DNA from 3 places in the Sinorhizobium sp. 7-81 genome. Region 1 is predicted to be linked to each of the others. Evidence: predicted binding sites of a transcription regulator. Region 1 holds the regulator's gene; each other region holds the start of a gene.
The links. Region 1 encodes LexA, which represses DNA repair genes until DNA is damaged. Its sites were predicted from a motif close to TGTTCNNNNTGTGTTCNG; they were not measured.
Positions count from the first base shown of each region.

Region 2: QN224_RS19165 (metallopeptidase family protein) is a predicted target of LexA. The motif match lies at 7,671-7,688, and genes of this name have one in related genera.
Region 3: QN224_RS25430 (ImuA family protein) is a predicted target of LexA. The motif match lies at 8,408-8,425, and genes of this name have one in related genera.

Region 1 is NZ_JASKLT010000003.1:159,282-169,814, forward strand. Features, by position in the region: gene QN224_RS13400 (hypothetical protein) at 89-382, shown strand; tRNA gene QN224_RS13405 (tRNA-Cys) at 682-755, shown strand; gene QN224_RS13410 (PhnA-like protein) at 1,493-2,404, shown strand; partial or broken gene QN224_RS13415 (IS481 family transposase) at 2,448-2,684, opposite strand; gene lexA (transcriptional repressor LexA) at 2,791-3,510, opposite strand; gene QN224_RS13425 (OsmC family protein) at 3,689-4,123, shown strand; gene QN224_RS13430 (dihydrofolate reductase family protein) at 4,598-5,128, shown strand; tRNA gene QN224_RS13435 (tRNA-Ser) at 5,306-5,395, opposite strand; gene QN224_RS13440 (protein-glutamine glutaminase family protein) at 5,723-6,835, shown strand; gene QN224_RS13445 (septal ring lytic transglycosylase RlpA family protein) at 7,257-8,291, shown strand; gene QN224_RS13450 (D-alanyl-D-alanine carboxypeptidase family protein) at 8,355-9,509, shown strand; gene tmk (dTMP kinase) at 9,690-10,370, shown strand; gene QN224_RS13460 (DNA polymerase III subunit delta') at 10,367-10,533, shown strand, end outside.
Region 2 is NZ_JASKLT010000005.1:263,383-273,915, forward strand. Features, by position in the region: gene QN224_RS19120 (MoxR family ATPase) at 1-323, shown strand, start outside; SAM riboswitch at 401-478, shown strand; gene metA (homoserine O-succinyltransferase) at 539-1,462, shown strand; gene QN224_RS19130 (VWA domain-containing protein) at 1,469-2,653, shown strand; gene QN224_RS19135 (aldose epimerase family protein) at 2,992-4,008, shown strand; tRNA gene QN224_RS19140 (tRNA-Gly) at 4,118-4,192, opposite strand; gene QN224_RS19145 (prolyl-tRNA synthetase associated domain-containing protein) at 4,447-4,956, shown strand; gene trxA (thioredoxin) at 5,015-5,992, shown strand; gene QN224_RS19155 (LON peptidase substrate-binding domain-containing protein) at 6,112-6,792, shown strand; gene QN224_RS19160 (Trm112 family protein) at 6,803-6,991, shown strand; gene QN224_RS19165 (metallopeptidase family protein) at 7,106-7,540, opposite strand; gene QN224_RS19170 (hypothetical protein) at 7,708-8,661, shown strand; gene QN224_RS19175 (DUF6504 family protein) at 8,612-10,117, shown strand; gene QN224_RS19180 (error-prone DNA polymerase) at 10,114-10,533, shown strand, end outside.
Region 3 is NZ_JASKLT010000010.1:12,709-23,241, forward strand. Features, by position in the region: gene QN224_RS25405 (AraC family transcriptional regulator) at 1-942, shown strand, start outside; gene QN224_RS25410 (MFS transporter) at 1,000-2,208, shown strand; partial or broken gene QN224_RS25415 (transposase) at 2,531-2,740, opposite strand; gene QN224_RS25420 (error-prone DNA polymerase) at 2,906-6,169, opposite strand; gene QN224_RS25425 (DNA polymerase Y family protein) at 6,169-7,683, opposite strand; gene QN224_RS25430 (ImuA family protein) at 7,604-8,365, opposite strand; gene QN224_RS25435 (hypothetical protein) at 8,538-8,798, shown strand; gene dinB (DNA polymerase IV) at 8,802-9,893, shown strand; partial or broken gene QN224_RS25445 (SOS response-associated peptidase) at 9,890-10,051, opposite strand; gene QN224_RS25450 (endonuclease/exonuclease/phosphatase family protein) at 10,473-10,533, shown strand, end outside.

The sequences.
Region 1 (10,533 bases):
TGCCAAGCGGTTTTTCAAAAAAAATGACGACGCCGGTTGCGAGGCTGTGGAGAAGGCCCCAATTTTGGGAGACGAGCATGAAAGACGGATAATGACGAACGGCAAGAAAGAACGGCATTTCGGTATCGATCCACGAACGCGCGAGATCGTTCTCGGAAAATGGCGTATCGGCTTGCCCGACTCGCCGGTGTTGCGGATTCTGGTTGGCACGCTCCTTATCGTAGGCGGTGTGTTGGGTTTTCTGCCGGTGCTGGGCTTCTGGATGATTCCGCTGGGGCTGCTCGTGCTTTCCCATGACATACCGGCGATCCGCCGCCGCCGCCGCAAGCTGGCGGTCTGGTGGGCGCGCTGGCGTGGCACGCAGAATTCCGGCAAATCCTGACGCGGGCCGGGGCTTGCGAAACCCGATTGCCTGAGGGCGCAGCTACGCCAATTCGACAGCGAATGCTCGCGTGCGGTTGTCGCGATGCTTTGTCGGGGGGGGCGTGGCTGCCCGGTAGCATTGTAGACATGCAAAACTGTCGGCAGAGCCGAAATCGCTCCGGGCGAGACCGCGGTTGGGACCGCTGGGGAGAACGTGGACGACCTCGCGTCGTCCCGCCATTTTCGAACCATTCCCCCTTGCGCTCCTCATAGATTCGTTCTAAACGCCGGCCATCGCTTGATCGATCGAGCGTGAGAGGCCTCGTGGCGGAGTGGTGACGCAGAGGACTGCAAATCCTTGTACCCCGGTTCAATTCCGGGCGAGGCCTCCAAAGCCACATCATCCACTTGATTGCACAATTTTCCGCGCGAAATCGCGTCATCTGCCACTTGCGGGCAGGTGTGGCAGTCTGTTCCCGCTTTCGCCATTGCTCAATGTCAACAATTTGCTGGCGGCGCCGCCCCAATTGATGCGGGCGATGGCGCACCTTGCAAGGCGCGCGCTTTCGAAAGAGGTGGAGGCGGACGGGAAGGAATTCTTCCCGTCGCTTGCGAGCATGGCTCGAAGCATCCCGAAACGACCGGTGTCAAAGATCTCATCCCGGCGCCGAGACGTTCGTGATCGTAGGATATGAGCCATCCACCATATCGGGCCGCGATCCGTCACCTGCCGCTGGCGGCGTGCAAGGGGCGATAACCTCGTTTACATGGTCTTGAGCAACCGGCTGCAGTGATCGGGAATCGGTGAAGGTGTGCGAATTGTTCGACGAAATCAGGACCGACACCGGCAACGTCGCTGAGGCAAAAGGGTGCGATCTCGATGCAGCCCGCTTGTCGCCGAAGTCGAACATCGCACGTGGACGGATGGTTGAAAGCGCCGGCGCCCTTCATTCAAGCACATCAAGAAGTGGGCGGATGACGCAGGCATATTTGAGTTTGCTATTTCGCCCGCTCAGGCGGTAACGCGCCTCGCATGCCTCCGTCGGGGATCATTGGTTGTCCCGGGGAACAGTTTCGAGCATCCACGGTTTGAGCGGGAAGCGCGTGAGCATCCGGGAGGAATATGTCAATGAGCGAACCTGTCGCCGTTCACCACGCCCGTGAGACCGATTACGTCTCCGATCTTTCGGCGAGCGCCGCCGTTAACCAAATTTCTTGGGGAGCGGTATTTGCCGGCGTGGCGCTCGCGCTTGCGGTGCAGTTTCTACTGAACCTCTTGGGCGTTGGAATTGGAGCCGCGGTAATTGATCCGACAACCGCCGACAATCCGAACGCGAGTACGTTTTCGATTGCAGGAGGTCTCTGGTTCGTTATCTCGGGCATCGTCGCGGCGTTCGTCGGCGGATATGTCGCAAGCAGGGTTTCAGGCCGTCCCAGCAGGGTGACAGGAAGTTACCATGGACTGACCAGTTGGGCCGTCACGACACTGGTCGTTCTCTATCTGCTGACGACCTCGGTCGGCGCTGTGGTCGGCGGCGCCTTCAGCGGTTTGAGTGGCATCATCGGGGGCGTTGGAAGGACTGCCGCCATAGCCACGACTGCCGCGGCACCTGCCGTCGCGACATCCGTCGATCCAATGGCCGATATCGAACGGCAGATCAGAAGCGCGACCGGGGGCAACGATCCCGCAGCTCTTCGCGATGCTGCAGTTGCCGCCGTGCGTGCGGCCGTCACTGGCGACGAAGCGACTGCGGAAGAAGCCCGAAATCGCGCTGCCGACGCCATCGCGAGGGCTCAGAGCATTCCGGTGGACCAAGCGCGCACCCAGGTTCAAGAGTACGAGGAAAGCTACAAGGCTTCGGTGGAACGCGCCAAGCAGCAGGCGACCGAAGCCGCCGACACGGCCGCCACCGTCGTTTCCAGTGGAGCGCTCCTGGGCTTCCTATCGCTTGTTGTAGGCGCCCTCGCTGCCTGGTTCGGTGGTGCAGCCGGAACGACACGCACCGTAGCGACGACGGACGCCACCCGCCGGGTCGGCTAGGTGTGGCGCCTCAAGAGGTTGCCCTCGGTCATGCCGAGCCTGCCGATTGGCGAGTGCGGTCACCGGTGATCCGGTGGCCGACGCGATCGAAGCGCCTGAGCGTCTTAATGTCGATGTGGATCATCTCGCCGGGCTTTTCGCGTTCGTAGCGGCGCATCGGCTCGGCCGGCTGATATCCTTCAGCCGCGCAAGACCCACTCGCCTGAGCGCCCGGCTTACTGTCGCCGCCGACACGTCGGTCTCTACGGCAATGTGTCTGCCCGTCGGCCCGACGGCGAAGCGTGGCAATTCCCTCTGCAATGCTTTCCGGGGTCGCCATGCCGCGCATCGGGCGATTGACGTGATGGCGCAGGCAGAGCGGTCGCCAAGCGACTGGCTGTCCTCAACTAGTGATAACGGCGAATGAGCCCGACGAGTTTGCCCTGGATCTTGACGCGGTCCGGTCCGAAAATCCGCGTCTCATAAGCCGGGTTGGCGGCCTCGAGCGCAATCGATGCGCCCTTCCTGCGGAACCGCTTGAGCGTTGCCTCTTCATCGTCGACGAGTGCCACGATGATGTCGCCGGGATTGGCTGTGCTTGTGTTGCGAATGATCACGGTGTCGCCGTCGAAGATACCCGCTTCGATCATCGAGTCGCCCTTGATCTCAAGCGCGTAATGTTCGCCGTTGCCGATCATCTCGACCGGTACCGAAATATCATGCGTGTTGTTCTGGATCGCGGAAATCGGAACACCGGCTGCGATTCGTCCCATGACCGGCACCGACACCGTTGCAGAATCACTCGGTGGCGCCGACTTCGCAGTGGCCGCAGGCGCCGCGGGTGGCTTACCCAGGCTACCTTCGATCACGCTTGGCGAGAAGCCACGCCGAGGCTGCGCACTCGTCGCATAGGCTTCAGGCAGCTTGATGACTTCGAGTGCTCGCGCCCGGTTAGGAAGGCGGCGAATGAAACCGCGTTCTTCAAGCGCGGTGATTAACCGATGGATGCCTGACTTGGAGGCGAGGTCCAGTGCATCTTTCATCTCGTCGAAGGACGGCGGCACCCCGGATTCCTTCATCCGTTCGTGAATGAACAGAAGCAATTCCTGTTGCTTGCGGGTTAGCATGGCGCGTCACTCCAGAGTCGCGAAACAAATCAAGAACAGACACTATCTGTTCCATATGTGTTCCGCAAGTACCTAAAATTCCGTGAATTTTCGCGACTTTGCGCCAGGGACGTCGAATGTTGCAGATCATGAACGTCTGCAGGACTATGATGGTACGTGGTGGTAATAGGTGAATCTCATGAAGGCACGCATCAAATGGGTTGAAGGCCGGACGTTTCTTGGCGAGTCCGGGAGTGGGCACAAGGTTGTGCTTGGGACAGCATTCGGGACGGAGGGAAAAACACCTGGCCCGAGCCCGATGGAGATGGTGCTGATCGGCACTGGGGGTTGCTCGGCCTACGATGTCGTTCACATCCTCGAAAAGGGCCGCGAGGCGATCGAGGACTGCGTCGTCGAGATCGACGCGGAGCGTGCTGCGCAGGATCCGAAAGTGTTCACTCGCATTCATCTCCACTTCGTGGTCAAGGGGCGCAGCCTGGCGGCGAACAAGGTCGAGCGAGCCATTGCGCTGTCCATCGAGAAATATTGCTCGGCGTCGGCGATGCTCGCCAAGACGGCCACGATCACCCACGACTTTGAGGTCGTCGACACCGCCACGACGACCGTCGCTTAGCCGTAACGACCGGAGCCCCTCGGATCGCCAGGGGGCGGGACATCGCTAGTCGATGCCGTGCTCTATCTCCACGAGCCTGGTGAGAGCCCCGGAACTCGCGCGCGTGGCTGCTGTTATTTCCTGGATCAGGATTTGGCTCGCTACGGGAATCGAGACGTCGGAGTGGAAGATCAGTCCCACTGCGGCGGCACGAGCTCGTGGATATCAAGTTGGCCGGATATTAGATCTCGACGAGCGAACCTGTCGCGAGCTCGATGCGTACTGCCGCACAAGTCCGATGAACTCGCTCATCGAGGCCATAACCCTCCATCACTCTCCTGGATAGACCTACGAGCGAATGGCAGCACTCGGTGGTAAACGGGGCGCGGTTATTCATCAGACCGACGACGCGGCGCGCAGTTTGCGCCCGACTTCACTTTCCGCATCACGCTGCTCGTACTATCGTGAAGGCCTTGGGGTGGAGATTTAGCAGCCATGGCAAAGCTTGTCTTCGGAATGAACCAGTCCTTGGACGGTTACGTCGACCACCTGGAACTGCGGACAGGTCCCGCGCTCTTTCGTCACTGGATAGAGCACGTGCGCGACCTGACCGGCAGTGTGTACGGCCGTCGCATGTACGAGACCATGCGTTACTGGGACGAAGACCGTCCTGAATGGAGTGAGGAGCAACACGAGTTCGCGGCGGCGTGGCGGCGCCAACCGAAGTGGGTCGTATCGCGCTCGTTGAAGTCAGTCGGCCCCAACGCCACACTTGTCGATGATAACATCGAGGCGGTGATACGTAGTCTGAAGGCTCGGCTCGTTGGAGAGATTGCCGTTTCCGGACCAGACCTGGCACGAAGCCTAACCGACCTTGGTCTTATCGATGAGTACCGACTCTACTTCCAACCCATCGTGCTTGGCCGCGGCAAGCCATTCTTTGCCGGCCCACGGCCGCCGCTCCGCCTTGTTTCCGCCGATCCCGTTGGCGAGGACACGATTAGGCTGACATACGTTCCTGCTTAGTCGCACGATACCCCCAACGGACTGCGCCGACAGGTCCGATCCATTTTTGGGGTCGTAAGCTGCCTGATTGCGCTGAACTAGTCTCCAAGACATATCGCGTTTAGCGTAGAATCGGCGGTTCTCTAGAATGCGGTGATCGGCGGCGGTATCGACCTATAGACGGCAATCGGCGACAGCTGGCGGAGGAGGTGGGATTCGAACCCACGGTACGCTTTCACGCACGCCGGTTTTCAAGACCGGTGCCTTAAACCGCTCGGCCACTCCTCCAGTCGATTGAAAATCCAACAATTGTTGGTTTCCTGAAAACGGCAGCTGCTACCGCTTGCTACCCAATCACTCGACGGCTGGCTTTTTAGCAGCTTTGATCGCCGCGTCAACGTGCTCGGCGGCGTTCGCTTGCATGCCCTGCATGACCTGCGATTAGAGGTCCAGCGTGATGCCGATGAGTTTCGCTGAGGCGAGCAGGCGGGTCGCATTTGCGATCATTGGAAGGGATGGCCATAATAGAGCTAAAAGTTGTTCAGTTTGCCATAAATTCTACGCAAGGACAGGCGCGTAGCGCTCTGATATTCTGGCGCATCCGGGGGGTGTGCCATGCCAAATCCCAATGCGATTGTTTCGACCCGCATTGATTTCGATCCTCCGCTTGACCGGCCCACTGCCGAGCTGCTGCGCGAGGGGCTTTGGGTCGTGCTCGAAGGCGGGCGCCGCGCCCGGCTTGACGCGAGCGATGCCCGATCGAGCGGCTTCGTCCAAGTGCTTGACGGGCTCGCGAGGCGCAAGGCGCCGGTCTATCTGGAGATCGATCCTAACAGCGCGGCAATCACACGGCTGCTGATCCCGCGCGTGACGCGCCCGATGAGCATGCTTCCGAGCGACCAGGGCTATGAGGTCATGCTCGAAAGATCGCACGCCCGCCACGCCCTGAGGCGCGACAATCCCGATTTCGCGACGCTCGAGCCGTTGCTGCGCGCCGCGCTCGACTCGGGGCAGCTGCTTATCATCACCGAGGATGATGCGCACAACATCATTGATATTCGCGCCTATACGCCCGGCCCCGATGACGCGCCGCTGCCGCCTTGGCCCAAACCTGATTCGCTGCCGTTCGAACGGCCGTGGTGGAAGCGTCTGCTCGACTGGATCTGGCGCTGGCCGTTCTGGCCCTGGTGGTGGTTTCGCTGCGTTTCGAAAGCGACCGCCCAGCAGATCTTCGATGCGATGAGCGCGAAGTCTTGCCCGCCACTCACGGTGCCAGCGCCCTGCATCCCTTTTCTCTATCCCGATGACGGCTGCTGGGGCCGCGCGCACGAGATGTGCCGGCTGATGATCAATATGGGACGCAAGCCGCGCAAGGTGTGGATACAGGGGAGCTTGCACGTCGCCACCAAAAACAATCCCAACTGCTTCGTGAACTGGGGTTGGCATGTCGCGCCGACGCTATGCGTGCGCCAGGGCTGGTTCTGGACACAGCAGATGGTGATCGATCCCTCGCTCTTCGCCACGCCCGTGACGCAGGCAACGTGGAAGGGGGTTCAGGGCGATCCGAGCGCCACGCTGACGCCGAGCGACGCGTCGATCTTCTATCTCTGGGGCAACGTGACCGACCCCACCTATGTCGAGACCAACAAGGTGCTCGCCGATTATCGTCTCCAGCTTCAGAACCGCGCGATCCAGCACGGCCCGCCGCCCTATGCAAATTGTCCGTAGCGGAGCCACGAATATGAAAAGAGGCTGCACGGCAATTCGGCCGGCCCCCCGCTTGGCGTGGTCTGCGGTCGGAAGTCGCAGGCACTCGGCCTTCACAGCCGACGAGACGGCTACACCAGCCTTGGCGCTGGGTTGAACGGCAAATCTCGCAGTCTTTGCAAGTTTTAACGTGCCCGGCGCTCGGGAAAATTCCGGTCTCCCGGGAGGAGACCTAGGCTGCACGAGAGAGGCTCGCGCCCGGGTTTATACGATTTGTAAACCATAGCGGAAGATTTTTGCCGCGCTTCAGGCTCCCTGTTCGCAATTTTGCCGTCTTGCTGACATGATTAATCGACTGTCTCGTTTCGAGACGCCGAGCTTTCCGCGGGGGCTAGAGCGGAATGTTTTCGAAATACGGCTTTGCGAACGATATTGGGGACAGATGATTTTTAGAAGAGATGCAGCACTTCTTTCGAGGGGATTACGTGTTGCTGCGGTTCCGTTGCTTTGCGCGACGCTTGCCGCCTGCGGATTGGCTTCGAGTGTCAAGACAAGCAAGGCGCGGAGCAAGGAATACTTTGCCGAGTCGGTCTATGGCGTCAAAGCCAGCCCGCGGGTCGCGACCGGGACAAACATCCCGAAGGGTGGTGGGCGTTACCAGGTCGGAAAGGCTTATCAGGTCAAGGGCAAGTGGTATCAGCCGAAGGAGGATTTCGGCTACAACAAGTTAGGCGTCGCGTCCTGGTACGGTTCCGCCTTTCACGGGCGGCTGACGGCGAACGGCGAAGTCTACGACAAGTATCATCTGTCCGCCGCGCACCCGACTTTCCCGCTGCCCAGCTATGCGCGCGTCACCAATATGGAAAATGGCACATCGGTCATCGTTCGCGTGAACGATCGGGGCCCATACGAGTACGGCCGCATCATCGATGTCTCCTCGAAGACAGCCGACATGCTGGACATCAAGCGCAAGGGCAGTGCCAAGGTGCGCGTGCAATATGTCGGCCGCGCGCCGCTCGAGGGCAACGATATGCCCTATCTGATGGCCTCCTACGTCAAGAAGGGTGACCGTAGTCCCGGCGTGATGCCGGAAGGACAGATCGCGACAGGTGTCATGGTTGCGTCGAACGAGCCGTTCCGCAACCAGGTGCCGGACCTCGCCAGCGTGCCGGTCCCTCGCAACGCGACGCTGGATACGGGCGTTCCGATGACCGCGCTCGCCGAGCCGGCGGCGCAAGCCGCCATGCCGCAATCTCTCGGCGAATTTGTCACGCTCCCGGAGATCGGGCCGATCCCCGCCGTGCGGCCGGAGTTGATCCCGATGCCCGACGGAAATATGGCTTATGCCGCCGCCTATGTCGAAGTGCGCGTCAGCGATAAGGCGTCGCCCTTCGAGGCAATTATGGTCGATTCGAACCCGCTCACGGCCGATTCCATCATCGCCTATGCAAAGCGCCAGAACAGGGACGGTGTTTAGCGCTAGCTTCGGTTGAACAGCTTTGTTCGCGCTGCTATGCCCATGATGAAGCCGGAGTTTCTCATGCGCATAAAGTTGCTCGCGGTCGTGGCCCTTCTTGCGGCGACCGTCTCGACAAATGCGGTCGCCCAGGCGCCCGCGTTCGACACCAAGGCGAAACAAATCTATCTCGTCGATGGGGAGACCGGCACAGTGCTCTTCGCTCGCGGCGAAGACGAGCCCGTGCCGCCGGCATCGCTTGCCAAGCTGATGGCGATGGAGGTGGTCTTCGAGGCGTTGGACAAGGGCGAACTGAGCCCTGAGACGACCTACGAGGTCTCCGAGCACGCCTGGCGGACCGGAGGAGCACCGTCCGGCACCTCGACGATGTTTGCCGCAATCAAGTCGAGGATCCGCGTTGCGGACCTTATTCAAGGCGCAATCGTGCAACTTGCGAACGATGCCTGTATCATCCTCGCGGAAGGCATGAACGGCAGCGAAGCTGCTTTTGCCGAGCGTATGACGGCGCGGGCGCGCGAACTCGGCATGCCCATTGCCTCTTTCAACAACGCCACCGGTCTTCCTCATCCTGCGAACAAGGTGACGATGCGGGAGCTGGTGACGCTGGCGCGGCATCTGCGCGAGGCTCACCCGGATTTCTATCGGCTCTATTCCCAGGCCGAATTCGAATGGAACAAGATCCGCCAGCGCAATCGCAATCCGCTGATTGCCGCCAATGTCGGCGTCGACGGGCTGGCGACGGGGTTCGCGGAGGGTTTCGGCTTTTCGCTTGCCGCGTCGATGCAGCGCGGAGACCGCCGCGTCTATCTGGCCATGGGTGGGCTCGAAAGCGACAAGGAGCGCACGGACGAAAGCCGCAGGGTGCTCGATTGGGCGATGACCGCCTTCGAGAAACGGCGCATCTTCGCCGATGGGGAGGCCATCGGCGAAGCAAGCGTCTATGGTGGCGCGACATCGCGCGTCCCTCTTGTCGCGGGCGGGCCGATCGATGTCCTGCTCCCGGTGAACAATCCTGAACGGCTAACAGCGCGCATCGTTTACAAATGGCCGCTGACGGCACCGGTCGCGGCTGGTCAGGAAGTCGGCGTCGTCAAACTTTGGAACGGCGAGCGATTGTTGCGGGAAGTGCCGGTGAGGACCGGCAGCGCGGTCGAGGTAGGCACGCTTACCAGCCGCGCGCTCGATGCGCTCCAGGAGCTTCTCTTCTTCTGGCTGTAACAAATGCGCACGCGCCCGTTTCTTCTGGCGAACCAATCGGCTAAACAGGGCCGATAGCTACAGCGCCGCGCGTCTTGTCAGACGCGCAAAGCGCGCTGTAGCACGTTGAATTGCTGCATGTTTTTATCCTTTAATCGGCTACGATTTGAGGAAACATGCAGGCGGCCGATTTGGGAACGCATGTCGCTGACGAAGGGTTTGTTCGTAACGTTTGAGGGCGGGGAAGGGGCCGGCAAGTCGACCCAGATGCGCCTGCTGGCCGATTCGCTGCGCGCGCGTGGCTACGATGTGCTGACCACGCGAGAGCCTGGCGGCTCTGTCGGCGCGGAGGCAGTGCGCCACGTGCTGCTCTCGGGGGCGGCTGAGTCTTTCGGCATTCGCATGGAGGCAATTCTCTTCGCGGCTGCGCGCAGCGACCACGTCGAAGAAGTGATCCGGCCGGCGCTTCAGAAGGGTACCATCGTCCTCTGCGATCGTTTCATGGATTCCTCGCGCGTTTACCAGGGCATCACCGGCAATCTCGAACCGGCCTTCGTGGAGACACTCGAGCGCGTGGCCGTCAACGGCGTGATCCCGGACCGAACGATCATCTTCGACCTGCCTGCCGCGCTTGGGCTTGAACGCGCGCGCCATCGCGCCGCCGATGGCAATCCCGACCGTTTCGAGAAGGAACAGCTGGAAACGCACGAGAAGCGACGCGAGGCCTTCCTCGATATCGCGGAAGCCGACCCTCGGCGCTGTCGTGTCGTCGATGCAGCACGGCCGCCGGACGTCGTCGCCGCCGAGGTCCGGGAGATCATGGACGCATTGCTAGCAGACGGTGACGAGCCGCAGTCGTCAAACGCGGAAGCTGCATCATGACGACGGAGCGTCCTGGTGTGCTGGAGGGGGCTGTGGCCCCGGCGGAAAACGCGAAGCTCTTTGGCCATCTTCAGGCTGAAGCTTTTCTTGCCCAGAGCTACAAGTCCGGCAAAGCGCACCATGCGATCCTCATCGAAGGACCGGAAGGCATCGGCAAGGCGAC
Region 2 (10,533 bases), on a different contig from region 1:
TCTTCCATTATATTCGCTTCCCCGACGCCGAAACGCTCGCCCGTATCGTCGAGGTGCACTATCCGGGTATCCGCAAGACGCTGCTTTCGGCTGCGCTCACCGCCTTCTACGGCATCCGCGAGGTGCTGGGGCTGAAGAAGAAACCCTCGACCTCCGAAGCGCTCGACTGGATCAGACTGCTCGTCGCCGACGAGATCGATCCGGCGGACCTGCGTGCCGATCCAAAATCGATGCTGCCCAAGCTGCACGGAGCGCTTTTGAAGAACGAGCAGGATGTGCATCTTTTCGAGCGGCTGGCCTTCATGGCGCGGCGCGAGGGGTGAGGCCTGCATCGGCTACGATTTAAGGAAACATGCAGTAGAATCGTTTTTCATTGACCGCGTGCCACGCGGCGCGTTATCAAACGATCCGTGGTGATTTGGCCGGCCGGCTTGCAGCCACGTTAAAGAAATCGCTAAAGGGCCGAGGAAAAGTGGATTTCCAAGGACCGGTCGCGATCATCTCGCCGCCGGTTTTTTTGTATTGATCGAGTGGACCCATGCCCATCAAGATTCCCGATACGCTACCCGCCTTCGAAACCCTCGTGCATGAGGGCGTGCGGGTGATGACCGAGACCGTGGCGATCCGTCAGGACATCCGCCCGCTTCAGATCGGGCTCCTGAATCTCATGCCGAACAAAGTCAAGACCGAGATCCAGATGGCGCGGCTGATCGGCGCCTCGCCGCTGCAGGTGGAATTGTCGCTGATCCGGGTCGGCGGCCACCGGGCGAAGAACACCTCCGAGGATCACCTGCTCGCCTTTTACGAGACCTGGGAAGAGGTGAAGGGGCGCAAGTTCGACGGCTTCATCATCACCGGCGCGCCGGTCGAGACGCTTGAGTACGAGGATGTGACCTATTGGGAGGAGCTGAGGCGCATTTTCGACTGGACGGAGACGAACGTGCATTCGACGCTGAACGTCTGCTGGGGCGCGATGGCAGCGATCTACCATTTCCACAGCGTTCCGAAACATACGCTCAAGGAAAAAGCCTTCGGCGTCTACCGTCACCAGAACCTGAAACCGTCCTCGGTCTACCTGAACGGTTTTTCCGATGATTTTGCCGTTCCGGTTTCGCGCTGGACCGAGGTGCGCCGAGCCGACATCGACCGCGTGCAGGAGCTGGAGATCCTGATGGAATCGAAGGAGATGGGCGTCTGCCTCGTGCACGAAAAGAAAGGCAACCGGCTCTACATGTTCAACCACGTGGAGTATGATTCGACCTCCTTGTCGGACGAATATTTCCGCGACGTGGATGCCGGCGTGCCGATCAAGTTGCCGCACGATTACTTCCCGCACAACGACTCGAGCCTGCCGCCGCAGAACCGCTGGCGCAGCCACGCGCATCTCTTCTTCGGCAACTGGATCAACGAGATGTATCAGACGACTCCCTACGAGTTGGAGAAGATCGGCACGGGAGACTGAAGCCGGATGTTCATCCCCTTCTTCCTCGAATTGAAGGCCGCGAAAATCCCGGTGACGCTCCGGGAATTCCTGTCGCTGATCGAAGGAATGGAGACGGGGATCGCGATCTTCGACGTCGAGGCCTTCTATTTCCTCGCCCGTGCGGCGCTCGTGAAGGACGAGCGCCATATCGACCGGTTCGACAGGGTGTTCCGGCATTGTTTTGCCGGGCTCGATGCGGTTTCCCCGTCGGAAACATTTGGCGAAGCGACCATTCCCGAGGAATGGTTGAAAAAGCTCGCAGAGAAATACCTGACCGAGGAGGAGAAGAAGCTTGTCGAGGCGCTCGGTGGTTTCGACAAGCTGATGGAAACGCTGCGCCAGCGGCTTGCTGAGCAGAGCGGCCGTCACCAGGGCGGCTCGAAATGGATCGGTACCGCCGGCACCTCGCCCTTCGGCGCCTATGGCTACAATCCGGAAGGGGTGAGGATCGGCCAGGAGGGTTCGCGCCATCGACGCGCGGTCAAGGTCTGGGACCGGCGCGAATTCAAGGACTATGACGACACGGTCGAGCTTGGCACGCGCAACATCAAGGTGGCGCTGAAGCGTCTCCGTCGCTGGGTGCGTGAGGGCGCTGCAGAGGAGCTCGACCTTTCGGGCACGATCCGCTCCACCGCCGAGCATGGCTATCTCGATGTGGTAACGCGGCCGGAGCGGCGCAACGCGGTCAAGCTCTTGATGTTCTTCGATGTCGGCGGATCGATGGACGACCATATCCGCGTCGTCGAGGAACTCTTCTCGGCCGTCCGCAGCGAATTCCGGCACATGGATTATTTCTACTTCCACAATTGCGTCTACGAGGGGCTGTGGAAGGACAATCGCCGCCGCCGCGCCGATATCACCCGCACGGCCGAACTGCTGCGCACCTTCGGCGGTGATTACCGCGCCATCTTCGTCGGCGACGCCTCGATGAGCCCCTACGAGATCAGCCATCCGGGCGGCTCGGTCGAACACTGGAACGACGAGGCCGGCGCGCTCTGGCTTGAGCGGATCACCGCGCATTTCCGGCGCTCCGTCTGGCTCAATCCCGTTCCCGAGGAGCATTGGCGCCACACCCAATCGATCGCCATGATCCGCGCGCTTTTCGGCGAGCGGATGTTCCCGATGACGCTTGCCGGGCTGCAGGCGGCGACGAAGGAATTGTCGCGTTGAATCGCCCACGGCTCGGTGCGCACTTTCGAACATGCATGCTACACAACCTGCCGCGTCTGAAGGAAAGGGGACATGCAGCAATTCAAAGTGCTACGGCGCCTTTGCGCGTCTGACGCGCGGCGCTGAAGGTCGCTGGAGCACTCGATTGCTGCGTGATTTTGTTCGTGGATCCAAAGGAATCCTGCGGCGGAAAAGTATGACTTTACGGGTTGCCGCGCCGCCGGAAATGACGCAGGTTGTCGCCGGCTTGGAGCGGGGCCGAAGAAAAGGTATGCGGTTTGCCAATCAGAATCGATCGCCGCTATTTTGGTTGATCAAGAGGGGAGAATAAGATGGGAATGCCTGCGAGCACGGAAATCTTCGGGCATCTCGCCTCCGGTGAACCGGTCCACCGCGTGACTCTCGCCGGCGGCGGCCTGACGGCGAAGGTGATTACCTGGGGCGCGGTCATCCAGGACCTGCGGCTCGAAGGGCATCAGCCGCCTCTGGTTTTGGGTTTCGAGGATTTCGACAGCTATCCTGCGCATTCGTCCTATTTCGGCGCTACCCCCGGGCGCAACGCCAACCGCATCGGCGGCGGACGCTTCACGCTCGACGGCAAGGCCTATCAACTCGAGCTCAACGAAAAGGGCGTGACCCACCTCCATGGCGGCAGCGACAATATCGCCAAGCGCAACTGGACGATCGTCGACGTCGCAGAGGACCGAGTGACGCTCAGGATCACCGATCCGGAGGGGCGGGCCGGCTATCCCGGAAACTGCACGGTCACCTGCACCTACGCGCTGCGGCCGGGCGGCATATTGAACGTCGTCTACGAAACCGAGGCCGACGCGCCGACTCTCGCCAATGTCTGCCAGCACAGCTACTTCAATCTCGACGGCAACGACGACGCGCTCGACCATGACATCATGATCGCCGCCGATCACTATCTGCCGACGGACGAGCGGCAGGTGCCGACGGGCGAGATCCGGCCCGTCGCCGGCACCGCCTTCGACCTGACGGAAATGGCTCCGATGCGGCGGCAGATGGAAGGCGAGAACAGCCCTTTCGACCACAATTTCTGCCTCTCGCCGGAACGGATGCAGAAACGCTCCGTGGCGCTGGTGCGCAGCATCAATTCCGGCGTCTCACTGGAAGTGCTGACCACCGAGCCCGGCATACAGCTCTATACCGGAGTCAAGCTGAACGTGCCGGTGCCGGGACTGGAAGGCCGCCACTACGGCCCCTACGCGGGCTTCTGTCTCGAAACCCAGATCTGGCCCGACGCCATCAACCACGAGGGTTTCCCGAACGCGGTGCTCAGGCCGGGCGAAACGCTACGCCAAGAGACGGATTACGTGTTCATGAAGAGCTGAGGGGGGAGTGGCTGAGTCGGTGAGAACTGAACGGCCTGCCGTCTGCTCAAGCAGCATGGTCCCGCCGATAGGAGCCAAGAACAACAATGAAATGAGGTGGTTGGGAAACTGGAGCGGGTGAGGCGATTCGAACGCCCGACCCCAACCTTGGCAAGGTTGTGCTCTACCCCTGAGCTACACCCGCTCATCAACCGCGGTCCGGGGGTAGTCGGTGGACCGTGGTGCCGCCCCGTCTTGCGGCGACGGGCGCTATATGGCCTAAGCCTTTTTCAAATGCAACAGGGAAATGACGCAAATGCGAAGAATTTTTTCGGCACCATGCCAAAAGCCCGGAAATGCCGCGTTTTCCTTTGCTCACCGCCGCGCTTGAGATTGCGGAGCGCGCCTCTTCTTCGTAAAGCAGGGCGAAAAATCGCCACGGCAGGAAGGATCTGGAGCATGAGCGAGGCGCAGCCGAAAACCGCGGAAGACCTGTTCCGCTTTCTCGACGAGCTTGGTATCGAACACAGGACGAAGCGGCACGCACCGGTTTTCACCGTCTCCGAATCAGTGGCGCTGCGCGATGAAATTCCCGGCGGACATACAAAGAACCTGTTCGTGAAGGATAAGAAGGACAATTATTTCCTGCTGACCGTCGAGGAGCACGCGACGGTGGACCTGAAGACCGTCCATCAGATCATCGGCGCGGCGAGCAAGGTCTCCTTCGGTAAGCCGGAAAAGCTGATGGAATATCTGGGCGTCATCCCCGGCGCAGTGACCGCCTTCGGGGCGATCAACGACACCGGCGGCCATGTGAAGATCATTCTCGACGAAGCACTGATGGGGTTCGACACGATCAATTGCCATCCGCTTTCGAATGACCAGACGACCTCGATCGCGTCGAAGGACATGCTGCGCTTCATGGAAGCAACCGGACATGAGCCGCTTGTCTTGAAAGTGACGACCTGACATACGATCTTTGGCGCGAATGCATGAAGTCGGGCGACAAGTCCGCGAGGAGAGAAGAATGAGCGGTAGCGACAATCCCTATGCCGGATCCTTCGGCAACCAGATGACGGCTTCGGCTTCGTTCGGCGGCCAGCCGGCGCCGAAAGCGGCAGCCGCGGGCGATCTGATCAAGGAGACGACCACCGCTACCTTCTCCCGTGACGTGCTCGAAGCTTCGCGCCAGCAGCCGGTTCTCGTCGACTTCTGGGCTCCCTGGTGCGGTCCCTGCAAGCAGCTGACCCCGGTGATCGAAAAGGTCGTGACTGAGGCTGCCGGCCGGGTGAAACTCGTCAAGATGAACATCGACGACCATCCTTCGGTCGCCGGCCAACTCGGCATCCAGTCGATCCCCGCCGTCATTGCCTTTGTCGGCGGACGCCCGGTCGACGGCTTCATGGGCGCCGTTCCCGAAAGCCAGATCCGGCAGTTCATCGACCGCATCGCCGGGCCGGCCGTGAGCGACGGCAAGGCCGAGATCGAAGCCGCCCTTACCGATGCCAAGGCACTGCTCGATGCCGGTGAGGCGGAAAACGCGGCCGGCCTCTATGGCGCCGTGCTGCAGGCGGAGCCGGAAAATGCCACCGCCATTGCCGGCATGGTCGAATGCATGATCGCGCTCGGACAGCTTGCCGAGGCGCGCCAGGCGCTTTCGGAACTGCCGGAGGAGCTCGCAAAGGACGCGGCCGTCGGCGCCGTGTCGAAGAAGCTCGACCAGATCGAAGAGGCACGCAAGCTCGGCGACCCGACGGCGCTCGAGCATCAGCTGGCGCTCAATCCGGATGACCACGCGGCGCGGCTGAAGCTTGCCAAGATCCGCAATGTCGAAGGCGACCGGGACGCCGCGGCCGAACACCTGCTGTTGATCATGAAGCGCGACCGCAGCTTCGAAGACGATGGCGCACGGCGCGAACTTCTCGGCTTCTTCGAAGTCTGGGGATCCAAGGATCCGGCGACGGTCGCCGCGCGGCGCAAGCTTTCATCGATTCTTTTCTCTTAAGCGGCAAGACTGCAGCAGGATCCGTGTGTTTCTCCCTTGAGATTTTCGAGGGACGCACCATTTCTTGAGCGGTGGCCCGCGCCTGGCGCGGCAAGCCGGTATCTGCAAGGTCCAACGGAATGCATGTCGGAAATGCGCGCTATCTCGGTCCTAAGGACTTGCCGGAGATTATTCCGGTATTTCCGCTGACGGGCGCCCTCCTGCTTCCTGGCGCGCAGCTCCCACTCAATATTTTCGAACCGCGCTATCTTGCGATGTTCGATGACGCGCTCGCCGGCAATCGCCTGATCGGCATTGTCCAGCCTTCCTTCTCCGAGGGGCGGAACGATATCGACTCGTCGCCCGTGCCGGCGCTCTGTCAGGTCGGCTGCATCGGGCGGATCACGTCCTTCGCGGAAACGGGCGACGGGCGCTACATCACATCGCTCACCGGCGTCTGCCGCTATCGGCTCTTCGCCGAGGTCGCCGGTTGTCGCGGCTACCGCCGCTTCCGCATCGGTCCCTTCGCAACCGACCTCGAAAACCCGGACGACGAGAGCCTTGTCGACCGCGAGGCGCTGCTTGCCGCCTTCAGGGCCTATCTCGATGCCAACAAGCTGGAAGCGGATTGGGAAAGCGTGGAACGGGCGAGCAACCGCACGCTCGTCAATTCCATGGCGATGATGTCGCCCTACGGCCCGGCGGAAAAGCAGGCGCTGCTCGAAGCCCCCGACCTCAAGACGCGCGCCGAAACGCTGATCGCGATCACCGAGATCGTGCTTGCCCGCAATTTCGGCGACCTCGACAACATCCTGCAGTAAGTGGCAAAGCATGGATATCAATGCCAGCAAGGTCGATCCGAAACTCCTCGAACTGCTCGTCTGCCCGCTGACGAAGGGGCGGCTGAGCTATCACGCCGAAGCGCAGGAGCTGATTTCCGAAAAGGCGCGCCTCGCTTATCCGATACGCGACGGGGTTCCGATTATGCTCGTGTCGGAGGCACGCAAGCTCGAAGATTAGCGTGCTTAAGGCAACAGGCGGATCAAGCTATAATGCTCCATCAGCACCTTCTCCCCGCATGCGGGGAGAAGGTGGTCGGCAGGCCGGATGATGGGCAGCAGAAAACCGTTGGCTCTAACCGCCCACGTGTTCCACGCTTGCCTCGATCCGCTCCATGTCGTCGTCGGAAAGGCCGAAATGGTGGCCGATCTCGTGGATCAGCACATGGGTGATGATGTCGCCCAGCGTTTCCTCGTTTTCCGCCCAATAGTCGAGAATCGGACGGCGATAGAGCGTGATCCGGTTCGGAAACTGGCCGGTCTCCATAGTGAAGCGTTCGCCGATTCCGCGGCCTTCGAACAGCCCAAGCAGGTCGAAAGGCGTTTCAAGCGCCATGTCTTCGAAGACGTCGTCGCTCGGAAAATCGGCGACTTCGATAACGAGGTCGGTCGTCAGCTTGCGGAATTCCTCCGGCAGATGGCTATAAGCTTCAAGCGCAAGCAGTTCGAATGTGCTAAGCGTCGGTGCGTGGCGTTCCCGCCAATCATCGGTTTGGTCAATGCGGGCCATGGGCACTCCTTGTTGCCCTCATATAACGATTTCGCCTTTGTTTTTCGAGTGTTGAATTCGGTTCAGGCAGGGATCAGGAATAAATTCTCAAACTTGGTTGTTGACTCTTGCGACAGGCTCTGGAATCCATAAGAACATAACATGAACATCTGGTGGAGCCGACCGTCATGGCCGAGAAAGCCGTGCAGCGGGAAACCGTTCTTTCCCTCCGCGAAACCATAGCGCAGATTGAAAACCGCCGGCTGCCGGGAATCGTGCGTGCAGCCAAGGCGGCCGATCCTGCCGGTTTCCGCCGCAAGAGGGGGGAGGCGCCCCGCAACAAGGTCCTGCCCCTTGGCGTCCCTGAGCTTGATGACGTGCTCGACGGCGGACTGCCGCTCGAAGGCATGACGGAAATCCGCAATGCCGAAACGCGCGATGCGGGTGCTGCCGCCGGCTTCGTGACGGCGCTTGCGGTGCTTTGTCAGCGAATGAAGAAGGAGAAGGGGCATCTCGCGCCGATCCTGTGGATCAGCCAGACCCTTGCCTCTCGCGAGGCCGGGCTTCCATACGCACCGGGCCTCAAGTCCTATGGGCTCGACATCGAGCGTTTCCTGTTCGTTTCGGTACGCACGGTCAAGGATGCGCTCTGGATTGCCGAAGCGGCTCTTTCGGTGCCGGTCTTTGCGGCCGTCATTCTGGAAATCCGCGGCAATCCCGACTGTCTCGCCTTGAGCGAGAGCAGGCGCCTGCATGTAAGGGCCAGGACGGGCGGAGTGCCTCTTCTCGTCTTCCGGCAGGCGGGCGAGGAGGAGGCAAGCAGCGCCTTCTTCCGGCTTCAGATCAAACCGGCATTTGCGGGCGAGCGACCGCTTCCGGACGGTTCGATGCTTTGCGGCAGCATCGGCCATCCAGCCTTTCACGTCCTTGTCGAAAAAAGCAGGGCTTACGCTTCTGCTGATATCTTTCTGGAATGGAATGCCTATGACCGCCGCTTCTACCCCATCGAGCAGCACCAGTCCGTCGCTCCTCCGGCAGACGGGCAACCAGCGAATTCTGTCGATCCATTTTCCGCATCTGTCGGCCGATCGAGTGGCGCGGATTCGATGGGGCGCCTCCTGGCTTTCGCACGGGCGTCCTGATCATCCGCCCGTCGTTTTTGCCGCCAAGATCGACAATGCCATGCGGCTCGTCGCGCTCGACACGCTTGCCGAGCGGGTGGGTATGAAGCGGGGCCAGGGGGCGGCGGAGGCCCGCGCCATGTGCCCGTCGCTCGACGTGATCATTGATGACCCGGCGGCGGATCGGGCCTTTCTGGAGGGGCTTGCCGACTGGTGCGATCGCTATACGCCGCTGGTCGCGCTCGATGGAACGGATGGCTTGTTCCTCGACATCACCGGCTGCGCCCATCTTCACGGTGGCGAGAAGGCGCTTGTCGACGACGTGCTTTCGCGCCTCTTCCTGCTCGGCATCGAGGCGCGGGCGGTGATCTCCTCCTCTGCCGGTCTTTCCTGGGCGGTTGCCCGCTATGGCGATGCTGCCGTCATCCGGCCCGAGGATGCCGAAAGGGTCCTCGCGCCCTTGCCGGTCGCCGCGCTGCGCCTGCCGCCGGAAACCACCGCCCTGCTCGAGCGCGTCGGACTGAAGCAAGTCGGTGATCTTCTTCAGGCGCCGCGCGCGCCTCTGGCCCGCCGCTTCGGCCCTTCTCTTCTCCTGCGGCTCGATCAGGCGAGAGGCCACGAGGACGAGCCTCTCTCACCTCGTCTCCCCGTGCCGAGTTTTTCCGCCGAACGTCGGCTTGCCGAGCCGCTTCAGGAAGAAGAGCACATTCTTGAACTGGCACGCCATCTTTCCAACGATGTCCGCCTCTCCCTGGAGCGACATGGCGAAGGCGGGCGGCTGTTTGAGCTTCTCCTCATTCGTGTCGATGGCCGGGTATTCCGCGTTCAGGCGCATGCAGCCGTCCCCTTGAACGATGCCGATCGGATCGCGGCTCTCTTTCGCGAGCGATTGCAGGCGGTTCATGATGACCTTGATGCCGGATATGGTTTCGAGATCCTCCGGCTTTCGGTCCTTAGAAGCGAAAGGCTCGATCCTGCCCAAGAGGATTTTTCCGGAATTCCCGATGAAAGCCAGCCGCTGGCCGCCTTCGCCGACAAGCTATGTGCGCGCTTCGGGCCGGATTGCCTGACGTTTGCGACCCTTGCCGAAAGCCATCTGCCGGAACGCTCCGGCGGATTTGCTCCCTTGACGGATGTCGCGGCGATCATGGAACCTCGACCGGTCGATGAAAGAGCCTGTTCCGAAAACCGCCCGCTCCGGATTTTCACGCATCCTGAACTTGTCGAAGCGACGGCCGAAGTGCCTGAGGGCGCGCCGCGCAGCTTCAACTGGCGCAAGACCCAGTATCGCGTCGCCCGCGCCGAGGGGCCGGAGCGGATCGCCGCCGAATGGTGGATCGATGGAGAGGACCATCCCACGCGCGATTACTTCCGGGTCGAGGATCAGGAAGGCCGCCGTTTCTGGCTGTTCCGCGAGGGCCTTTACGGACGGGAGACCTCCTCGCCCCGTTGGTTCATGCACGGAGTTTTCGCATGAGTGCGGATCCTGTCTTCTACGAGCTTGGCGCACGCACGAATTTCTCCTTTCTCGAAGGAGCCGCGCCGGCGGAGGAAATGATCGTCTTCGCCAAGAAGGTCGGGCTTGCCGGCCTCGGCATCGCCGATCGCAACAGCGTCGCGGGGGTCGTCCGGGCCCATGCCAAGGCAAAGGTGGAGGGCTATCCTTTCCAGCCGGGCGCCCGCCTGGTTTTTGCCGACGGCACGCCGGATATCCTTGCCTATCCGAGAAACCGGAGGGGGTGGGGGCATCTGTGCCGCCTGCTCAGCACCGGAAACCTGCGCTCGAAGAAGGGTGACTGCACGCTTTATCTCGCGGATCTTTTGGAGTGGCAGGAGGATCTTTTGCTCATCGTCATGCAAGGCGAGGGGCGGCCGGCGCCCGAAACTATAGAA
Region 3 (10,533 bases), on a different contig from region 1:
GATGCGCTAAGCGAAGTCTTGCAAGACTTTCGCTTGAGTGGCGTCAACTATGGACGCTGCGAACTCAGACATCCATGGAGCATCGCCTTTTCGCAACAACAGTTGCTTCGTTTTCACTTTGTCAGCCAGGGTGCGTGCTGGATCCATACCGAAGCTCAAGGCTGGCAGGAGTTGAACGATGGAGATCTGGTACTGCTGCCGCAAGGCATCGCACATCGGTTGGCCAGCGCGCCAGATGTTGAGGGCGACTCGCTTGAAAGTTGTCAGATAACAAGGTGGGGAAGCAACGTCTGCGAAGTAGTGCGGGAAGGAACGGGTGCGACCAGCACCCTCTTCTGCGGCTCCATGGCGCTGGGCGCGCATGCGCTTAACCCCTTGATCGCTCTGATGCCGCCAATCATCAAGGGCTGCGATGTGGCCAGCAATGACCCGATCGTTGGACCCCTGCTGGCGGCTATGTCGGTGGAGGCGACACAGCCACAAATGGGGAGCGCGACCGTCTTATCGCGAATGGCGGACTTGCTCGCAGCGCGGCTTATCCGCTGCTGGGTCAATTGCAGCGGAGCCTCGACCACCGGTTGGCTCGCCGCCATCCGCGACCCCCACATCGGTCGTGCGTTGGCAGCGATACACCGAGACCCCGGCCATAACTGGACTCTCGAAAGCCTCGCCGGTGTGGCAGGCCAGTCGCGCTCGATCTTTGCAGAGCGCTTTAGCGCTATTTTAGGAGAGGGCGCGGCGCGTTATCTTGGCCGTCTGCGGATGCAGCTTGCCCGCGAGTTGTTGGGGCAAAGCGGCATGTCGGTTGCCGAAGTTGCTACTCGTCTAGGTTATGAGTCGGAGGCCTCCTTCGCTCGTGCTTTCAAGCGCATCACCAGCGTCTCGCCGGGCGTTGTGCGCCGCACAGGTTCCGGACGAATGGACATGGATTTCGGATTTTAAGACACATATCATCCCGGCAAGTTCGTCTATGAAATCTCCCAACTAGGAGATACTTCAATGACGGACACAACATCACAGCTGGACGGGGCAACAATTGGCCTGGAGACCGTCGAGCAATCCGCGTGGACCGCGGCGACTTGGTTTGCCGTTCTCTCGATGGCGGCCACCAGCTTTGCGCTGGTATCGGCTGAGTTCCTGCCGGCGGGCCTGTTGACACCAATGGCGCGCGATCTCGGGATTACCGAGGGAACAGCCGGACAGGTCGTCACCGCCACCGCTTCCGTCGGCGCCGTGACGGCCCTGTTGAGCAATGTTCTCATCGGCAGACTGAACCGCAAGTCGGTATTGGTCGGTCTCAGTGCGTTGGCGATCGGCTCCAATGTTCTTGCATCATTGGCGACCGATTTTTGGCTGTTGTTGTTGGGCCGGGCTGGGCTGGGCATCGCGCTTAGCGGTTTCTGGGCGCTTTCAGTTGCCGTGGTAGCGAGGCTGGTCGGCGCCAATGCGACAGGTCGGGGCATGGCTATCGTCACCCTCGGCGTCTCGCTCGCGACCATAGCTGCACCATCGATGGGCGCTTTGATCAGCGACTGGCTGGGATGGCGCATCGCCATGGCCATGACCGCCGGGCTTGCCGCGCTTGCTATGCTGCTGCAGGTACTCAGCTTGCCAACACTGCCTGCAAGCACAAGCAACAGTCTCGCCGATGTTTTCCGGCTGACACGACGGCGCGGCATTCAACTGGGAATGCTTGCCATCCTTTTGCTGATGACAGGGCACTTTGCCGGCTCGGTTTACGTGCGTCCCTTCCTCGAACAAGTGACGCTTCTTGACACCAGATCGATCGCCCTGGCGCTGCTTGGCTTTGGCATCGCCTCCGTGATCGGTAACGTTGCCGGTGGCCGACTGGCCGACGCCAGTATCCGCTTGGCACTCGCTGTCACGGCAGTGTTAATGGCGTTCGCTGCTTTCGCTTTGGTGCTTTCGGGCGCTCATATCGGCATCGCGTTCGCTCTCGTTACGCTTTGGGGCTTCGCCTTCGGCATGGCGCCGGTCGTGCTGCCGACCAATCTTTCCCGCGGGGCACCCGACGCTCTGGAGGCGGCGGGCAGCCTGATGGTCGTCTCTTTTCAGGTCGCGATCAGTATCGGCGCGGTTTTCGGCGGCTATATCGTCGACCACTACGGCGCTGGGGGGCCTTTGACCCTTACCGCTGTCCTGGCTGCGTCGACGGTTCTCTTGGCGCTGCTGCAGCCTCGCAGCTGATCTTTGCTTCCGGGTTGAGCAATCAGGCGCAATCGGACTGAAGATGCTGTGCAACCTTTGCGCATCCGTAAGACGCAAGGTGGGCGGCGCATGGCGGGCCGAGTAGCGCTCTTACTGGGCTCTGGATATGAGACCGCCGGCACGCGCCGGCGACCTCGACTGCATCAGTCTATGATAATGTCCCTGCCTTCTGCCTTGAGGCGTGCGAAGCCGTCCTTCATCGTAAGCGGCGTGCTACTCGCACCTTGAGAGTATTTCTTGGATTCGACAGCAAGAAATCGCAGCCTTGATGGGCACGGCAACTATGCGCCAAGAACGTAGCTTTGCAGGCTCGGCGGTGGGTCCCTTCGAATTCCCCGACGCCATAAACCCGCATCTGCGGCCACTCATGAAAAAGGCACATCGGCTGCCAGCGCACGCCGTATCATCTCGACAGCCAGGCCTGGCTTGGTAGCGAAAGCTCTGCCTCAGGAACATGAGTTGCCGCAAGCCTTGCCGGATCGCCAGCCCAGCTCTTGAGCAAGTACAGGGCTCAACGATGGCGCTCACAATACAAGCGGCCGCCTACCGTCGTCCAGCGCCGACGACAACCGAACTGATCGAACGACTCGCATTGACGTCACCTCGTTTCGGCGAGCAGGCGCTCAAAGCTCTTGCCCACGTTGATGGTTGTCGCGACGACCAGTCAGCTGCCCACTCACTGAAAATTCCGGCTCTTGATCTTCAGATTGTCGATATGAAGATCCGGCACGAACATGTCCCTCGGCCGAACCCCTGGAGGCGTCTTTTCGCGGGAATCCGGACTTCCAGGGGAGCCGTGAGCGAACTCATCGCCGCGGCCACTCGCCGGCCGGAACGCTCCGTCGCGCTCGGCAAGGCTCGACAGATCGGCCGAGAGATCGAAGAGCTGCTGGGCGACGAGGTGAACCACCTCCCCTTCCCGCTGAATCCTGCCGTTGATCGCCATCATGCTGGCGCCGAGCACGACTCGGCGTGACCGCTCGAAGAGCTTCGGCCAGACGACGATATTGGCGACGCCGGTCTCGTCCTCGATGGTGATGAACATCACGCCCTTCGCCGACCCTGGGCGCTGGCGTACCAGCACCAGGCCGGCCGCCATCAGCCATTGCCCATCGCGCGCCGCCATCGCCTCGGCGCAGGTGACGATCCGGCGCTTAGTGAGGTCGTTCCGCAAGAAGCTCAGGGGGTGTCGCCGGAGCGTGAGGCCGGCATGACTGTAGTCCTCGAGGACGTTATGGCCGTCGGTCATCTGCCGCAGTTCGACCGCCGGCTCCTGCTGCTCGGCAATGGCCCGCGCCTCCCGTTCCGCGGCCGCGGTGAAGAGCGGAAGCGGTTCGTTGCGCAACGCCTTGATCGCCCAGAGCGCGTCGCGGCGCTCGAGACGCAATGACGGCAGGAAGGCATCGGCTTCGGCAAGTTCGACAAGGGAGGCGACCGGCACGCCCGACCGCCGCCACATGTCATCGACCGATGCGAAGCGTTCGTCGGCGCGAGCGGCGACAACGTGCGCCGCATCGGTGGTCGCCAATCCGCGCACAAGACGCATGCCGAGCCGCACGGCGTGCCGGTCCGTGCCCTCTATCGGCTCGAGCATGCAGTCCCAGCGCGATCGGTTGATGCAGATCGGACGGACCTCGACGCCGTGCTTGCGGGCATCGGCGACGATTTGCGCGGGAGCATAGAACCCCATCGGCTGTGAGTTCAGAAGCGCCGCGCAGAAGACGTCCGGGAAATGGAATTTCACGTAGTTGGAGGCATAGGCGATCAGCGCGAAGGGAGCTGCATGGCTTTCGGGAAATCCATAGGAGCCGAAACCTTCCAGCTGCGAAAATGTCTTTTCGGCGAATTCCGGCGTATAGCCGTTCCGGACCATCCCCGAGACAAGCTTGTCCTTGAACCTCGAGACGCCGCCGGTGAACTTGAAGGTCGCCATGGATTTCCGGAGCTGGTCGGCTTCGCCGCCGGTAAACCCCGCACAGACCATGGCAACTTTCATGGCGCTTTCCTGAAACAGTGGCACGCCCAGCGTCTTATGGAGGACTGCCTCCAACTCTGGCGTCGGATACTCAACCTTCTCCTTGCCTTCGCGCCGGCGAAGATAGGGATGGACCATATCGCCCTGGATCGGCCCGGGGCGGACGATCGCCACCTGGATGACGAGGTCGTAGAAAGTCCGCGGCTTCATGCGCGGCAGCATCGACATCTGCGCGCGGGATTCGATCTGGAAGGTGCCGAGCGTATCGGCCCTGCGGATCCTCGCATAGGTCGCCGGATCCTCCTGCGGGATGGTGGCCAGATCGAGATCCTGATGCTTGTGCTCGCGAATCAGCGCAAAGGCTTTGGCCATGCATGTTAACATTCCGAGCGCCAAGACATCGACCTTCATCATCTTGAGCGCTTCCACATCGTCCTTGTCCCATTCGATCACCTGGCGGTTGGCCATCGCAGCCGGTTCGATCGGCACGAGATGATCCAACCTGTCGTGGGTAAGGACGAACCCTCCGGGATGTTGGCCCAGATGCCGCGGCGCTCCCATTAGTTGCTGGGCAAGTTTCAAGGTCAAGGAGAGACGCCGGTCGTCAGGATTGAGGCCGAACTCGCGCACCTGCCGCTCACCGACTTCGTCCGACCAGGACCAGATGCCGGAGGAGAGCGCCTTGATCAGGTCCTCCGGCAGACCAAGTGCCTTGCCGACATCGCGAATTGCCCCCTTGGCGCGATAGCGGGTCACCGTCGAGCAGAGCGCCGCCTTGTCATGCCCATAGGTTTTGTAGATCCACTGGATGACTTCCTCGCGCCTCTCGTGCTCGAAGTCGACATCAATGTCCGGCGGCTCGTCGCGCTCCTGGGAGACAAACCGTTCGAACAGGAGATCGTTGGTCTCAGGATCGATCGAGGTGATGCCGAGCACATAGCAAACGGCGGAATTGGCCGCCGATCCCCTGCCCTGACAGAGAATGCCCTGGGAGCGCGCGAACCGCACAATGGAGAACACCGTCAGGAAGTAGGGCGCGTATTTCATCGTCTCAATGAGAGCGAGCTCATGACGGATTGTCTTCTCGACATGCGCCGGCAGCCCCTCAGGATACCGCGTCTTCACGCGCTCCCAGGTACAATGCTCCAGCGACTGCTGCGCTGTCAGGCCCGGGATCAGCGCCTCTTCGGGATACTGATAAACCAGCTCTTCCAACGAGAACCGGCAGCGCTCGACGATCTCCGTGGTCCTTGCCAGGGCTTCGGGGTAGCGGGGAAAGAGACGCGCCATCTCTTCCGGCGGCTTGAGGAAGCGATCCGCGTGCCGCTCGCGCTCAAAGCCGACATCGTCGATGGTCGTGCCGGTGCGGATGCAGGTGACGACGTCCTGCAGCTGCCGGCGGCCGTGCTCGTGAAACAGAACGTCGTTGGTGACCACTGTCTTCATCCGGTACTTTATCGCGAGGTTCGACAGCTCATGCAGTCGCAACTGATCGTTCGGACGGCGGCGAAGACAGAGAGAAACATAGGCACGGTCTCCAAAAACCTCCGCCATTTTCCGGAGCTGCACGGCGCAGATGTCGTCCGGCATATCCGGCACCAGAACGCCGATCAGGCCCTCCGAGTACAGCGCCACGTCATCAAGATGCAGGATGCAGTTCGCCTTCCCTCCCCTGCCCTTGCCGAGTGTCAGAAGTCGTGTCAGCCGCGAATAGGCGGCGCGATCGGTCGGATAGACGAGGATCGATATGCCATCCTGCAGATCGAGCCGGCAACCGACAACGAGCCGCAGGCCGGTGGCGCGCGACGCCTCCAGCGCCCGGACGATACCGGCCAGGCTATTGCGATCAACGATGCCGAGCGCTTCGATGCCCATCAGCCTTGCAGTCGCGAAGAGTTCTTCCGCCGAGCTTGCGCCCCTGAGGAACGACAAATGCGTGGTGACCTGAAGCTCAGCGTAGCGCATCACGCGAAGATCCCATGCATGAACCACTTATGCGAACCGGTTTCCGCATCGACGCCGTCGCCCGATCGGAATATCCAGAAGCGTTCGCCGGTATCATCCTCGACCACGAAGTAGTCGCGGACCGCGACCCATTCGGAGCTATGTTTCCACCACTCCCCGAAGATCCGCTCCGGACCATCGGCGCGCTTCACCCGGCGGCGCTTGCCGCGCCAGGTAAACGAGACCGGCGGATGATCCGGCAAAAGGGCAATCACTTCTATCGGTTCGGGACGCTCCAGAAGCCGCGGCGGCCTCGGCCAATTGAGCGGCCAGGTGGCGCCGTCCTCATCGGCCGTCGGCGCGATCCGCTGCACACTGCGCTCCGGGACGTCGCTTGCCACCGGCGCGACACGGAAAATCCGCTGGCCGCCGCGATTGCCGAGTACATCGATCAGCGGCGTCACGTCGGTTACCTGCTCTTCGATCAGCAATGACGCCGACTGTGTTTCGATGAGCGGCTCGGCGAGGGTGGCGGCGAGGCTGAGCTTCTCGATGCCGAAGCCGGGCTCGATCCTCTCAATGCGATCGCGGAAGAGTTTCGTCAGCCAGGCGATGTCGCGAACGGGCTTGGCCGTGCCAGCCCGGAGCGACTGAATGGTGTTGTCGACGCGGTGGACGATGAGGTCGGTGCGCCGCACGCCAAGCCCACGCTTCTCAAGTTCCAGGCAGAGCTGCCGCACCAGGCGGCTGACGTATTTGTCGATGGTTTCCGGTGCGCCGATCGGTTCGGCAAAGGACTTGTTCACCTCGACGAGGTCCGCCGGCCGGATCGGATCGATCGGCTCGGCGACGCGGCCGTACATCTGGTCGAGATGCCGCCCGACCTCCGGCCCGAAACGCAGGGTAAGCGGCGCCCGCGGTGTGGCAGCCAGATCGCCGACGGTGGCGAAGCCGAGCGTGCGGAGACTTGCGACGGTCTCGGCTGGCAGTCGCAGCGACGAGAGTGGCAGAGGGTTCACGGCCTTGTCGGTCTCGCCGCGGCCGACGATCACCGTCTCACGGCTGGTGGTACGGGCAAGCGCATGCGCCGCACCCCAGGTATCGGCGATCGCCGCATGGGCAGCGAGACCGCGGCCGCGGAAGCGGTTGATGAGGCCGGACAGCATCAATTCCTCTCCACCCTGGAGGTGATCGGCGCCTTCGGTCTCCATGACGATACCGTCGGGAGGATCCATGGCGACAACGGGAGAATATCGCGACAAGGCCCAGAGCGTCAGCCGTTCCAATGTGGCAAGGTCGGCCGCCGGATCGGCATCGATCACCACGAGCTCCTGGACCAGCGCCTGCGCCTTGGCGGCCGGCATGCCGACGCGAAGCCCGAGTTTGAGAGCTGCCCGATCGGCCGCCGCAACCCATCGCTTCGACCCGCTCCTGGCGATCACTACGAGAGGCTTGTCAGGAGAGAGCGAAGGATCGGCTCGTCTTATCCTGTCGGTCGGCAGTGTCGGAAGAAAGACAGATACGACCCTGGCCATCGCATGCTCCGATGATAAACTCTCCTCCCTCTCCTGCCCTGACCCGCATCAGTTCCGCCAACCATCGCGGCCGGCTAACGCCCGGTACGGGAAGCGGCTCCGACGGCAGCACCGATATCCGCCAACGGGTTGCCGCAGCCGTCGGCATGCCGAAGTCCGAAGCTTCCGTTTGGCGCCGCCAGCGGCGGATCACCAGGCCCAACGTCCCGGATTTTTCCGCCGCAAGCTGCAGCCGGCGCGAGGCGGTCATCGGCAGGCGCACCAGTTCGGCGACGACCGCGCCAAGGCCGCCATAGCGCAGCGCCTCCTCGAAGCTTGCGAGCACCGTGTCTTCCTTGTCGCACTCGACAAAGATGACGCGATCGGGATGAAGCCCGACCTGGGCGAGCGCCGGAAAAAAAAGATCGAAGCGCGTCAGGCACCAGACCACCTTGCCGGTCGTGCGGGCCGCGATGCCCCCGATGAAGAGTGCCGCCGCGGCGCCATCGATCGCGCCGTTTCCACCGCCGGCCACTTCGTGTAGCGCGCCATAGGCGAGCCCACCTCTCGGCAGCTGCGAATCGATCTCGCTGACCCCGAAGGGCAGAACGCTTGGCTGGCGCAGGCTGCCCCCTTCTAGGCTGGCGATTTTCTCGCGTAACTCGTCGAGGACTGCGTTCGAAGTGGCGACGGCGGTCATGATCTCCTTTACGGCAACCCGTTTTCGGCTTGAGAAGTAGGAACATGTTCTGTATTTGTTCTCAAAGCGAAAATGAGTCAATGCGCATGTGGCGCGCGGAAGTTGAGCGAAAGTGCCCGTCGAAGAAATTCGTTCAAGAGATTCAATCCGATGCCAGGTATAGGAATTTTTTCTCATGGCGGGAGGGGGACCTGTGAACGATCTGGGTCCGAGACTGAGGGATCATCGTGAGCGGATCATTGAATTCATCTGTCGGCCATGTCATCGCCACTGCGCGTTTGAGCGCAAGCTGTTAGTGAAAGCGTTTGGCGCCAACATGACCTTCGCTGTGATCCGCCGACGCATGGCAATGGGCTGCGAGCGCATGCAGACGCCGGAGGGTGACAAATGCGGCGCGCACTTCCCATGTTTGGTTGAGGGACCTGATGGAAGCTAGGCGATGACAAACGACGAAGGCAGCGAGCGACCGCGCAAGATCGTTCACATAGACATGGATGCCTTTTATGCATCGGTCGAGCAGCGCGACAATCCCGAGCTGCGGGGCCTGCCGGTTGCCGTCGGCTATCCTGCGGCCCGCGGCGTGGTGGCGGCCGCCAGCTACGAGGCACGCAAGTTCGGCGTTCATTCGGCGATGCCTTCGGTGACCGCCCAACGGAAGTGCCCCGACCTCATCTTCGTCAGACCGCGCTTTGATGTCTACAAGGCCGTCTCGTTGCAGATCCGCGCGATCTTCGCCGAATACACGCCGATGATCGAGCCACTCTCGCTCGACGAGGCCTATCTCGACGTCACCGAAAACTTGAAGGGCATGGAGATCGCCACCGAGATCGCCGCGGAAATCCGCGCTAAAATCAAAGCGACGACGGGCCTCAATGCGTCGGCCGGGATTTCCTACAACAAGTTCCTCGCCAAGATGGCATCCGACCTCAACAAACCCAATGGTCAGGCTGTCATTACGCCGAAGAACGGGCCGGCCTTCGTCGAGGCCCTCCCCGTCAAGAAATTCCACGGCGTTGGGCCGGCGACGGCCGAAAGGATGCATCGGCTGGGGATCGAGACAGGCGCCGACCTCAAGGAGAAGACGCTCGAGTTTCTGGTCGAACATTTCGGGAAATCGGGGCCATATTTCTATGGGATCGCCCGCGGCATCGACAATCGCCAGGTCAAACCGGACCGGGTGCGGAGATCCGTTGGCGCGGAAGACACGTTCTCTGAGGACATTCACTCCTACGAACCGGCGCGCGACGGTCTTCAGCCGTTGATGGAGAAGGTGTGGGCTTACTGCGGGGCCAATGAAATCGGCGCCAAGACCGTCACGCTCAAGGTCAAATATGCCGATTTCACCCAGATCACCCGCAGCAAGACGGTTACGGCACCTCTGCAAACGATCGGCGACCTCGAGGAGGTGGTCGGCCTGCTTCTCGCGGCGATCTTTCCGCCGCGCAAAGGCATACGCCTGCTCGGCGTCACGCTGTCATCGCTGGAACGGCAGACCTCTGGAGTGGCGCCGCAGTTGCGGCTAGCGCTTTAGACCGCCAGCATCGGCTGGGCTGGATCATTCGAGTGGCGTTTGATCCGGAAGTTCCCGCTGGCAACGGACGGAGGATTTCGTCCTCAGGCACAAGTCCGTTGAGCCAAGCCATGCGTAAGATCGCGTGTCAGCACCGCCATCTGCCGGTCGTGAAACGGGTCGAGAGCAGGCCTCCAGCCAGGCTGAACCGAACTACCTCTGAGGGGTAGTCTAAGCGGCTATCACGCGATCCTGGCGAGTGCGAATATCGCGGCCAGGCCCTCAAGAACTCTTGCGCAGATTAGCAAATTGTAATTCACTCCCTTCGATCAACTTTGAGGCGAGGGAGACGTCGTGATCCGGTATCTGGCAGCATGCCTTTTTGTTCTGCTCGGATCCGCCGAGGCCCTGGCGAGCCAGATTGCCATCGCCACCTGGAACCTCGGCTGGCACATGGACCTGGAGACCGCCAAGCACTGGATCGGCGAATGTTCGAAGAACTATGTCGAAGATCCCGCGACTGGCAAATTCAAGCCGTCCCAGGAGGCGGGTTTCAAGCCGGGATGGGACATCGACGCCTTCAAGGTCGAGGGCTGGGACGTGACCCGCTTTCCGGTCTGCAGCGTTTACTTCGCCGGCGGCGCGGTTCGCGTCAATCTCG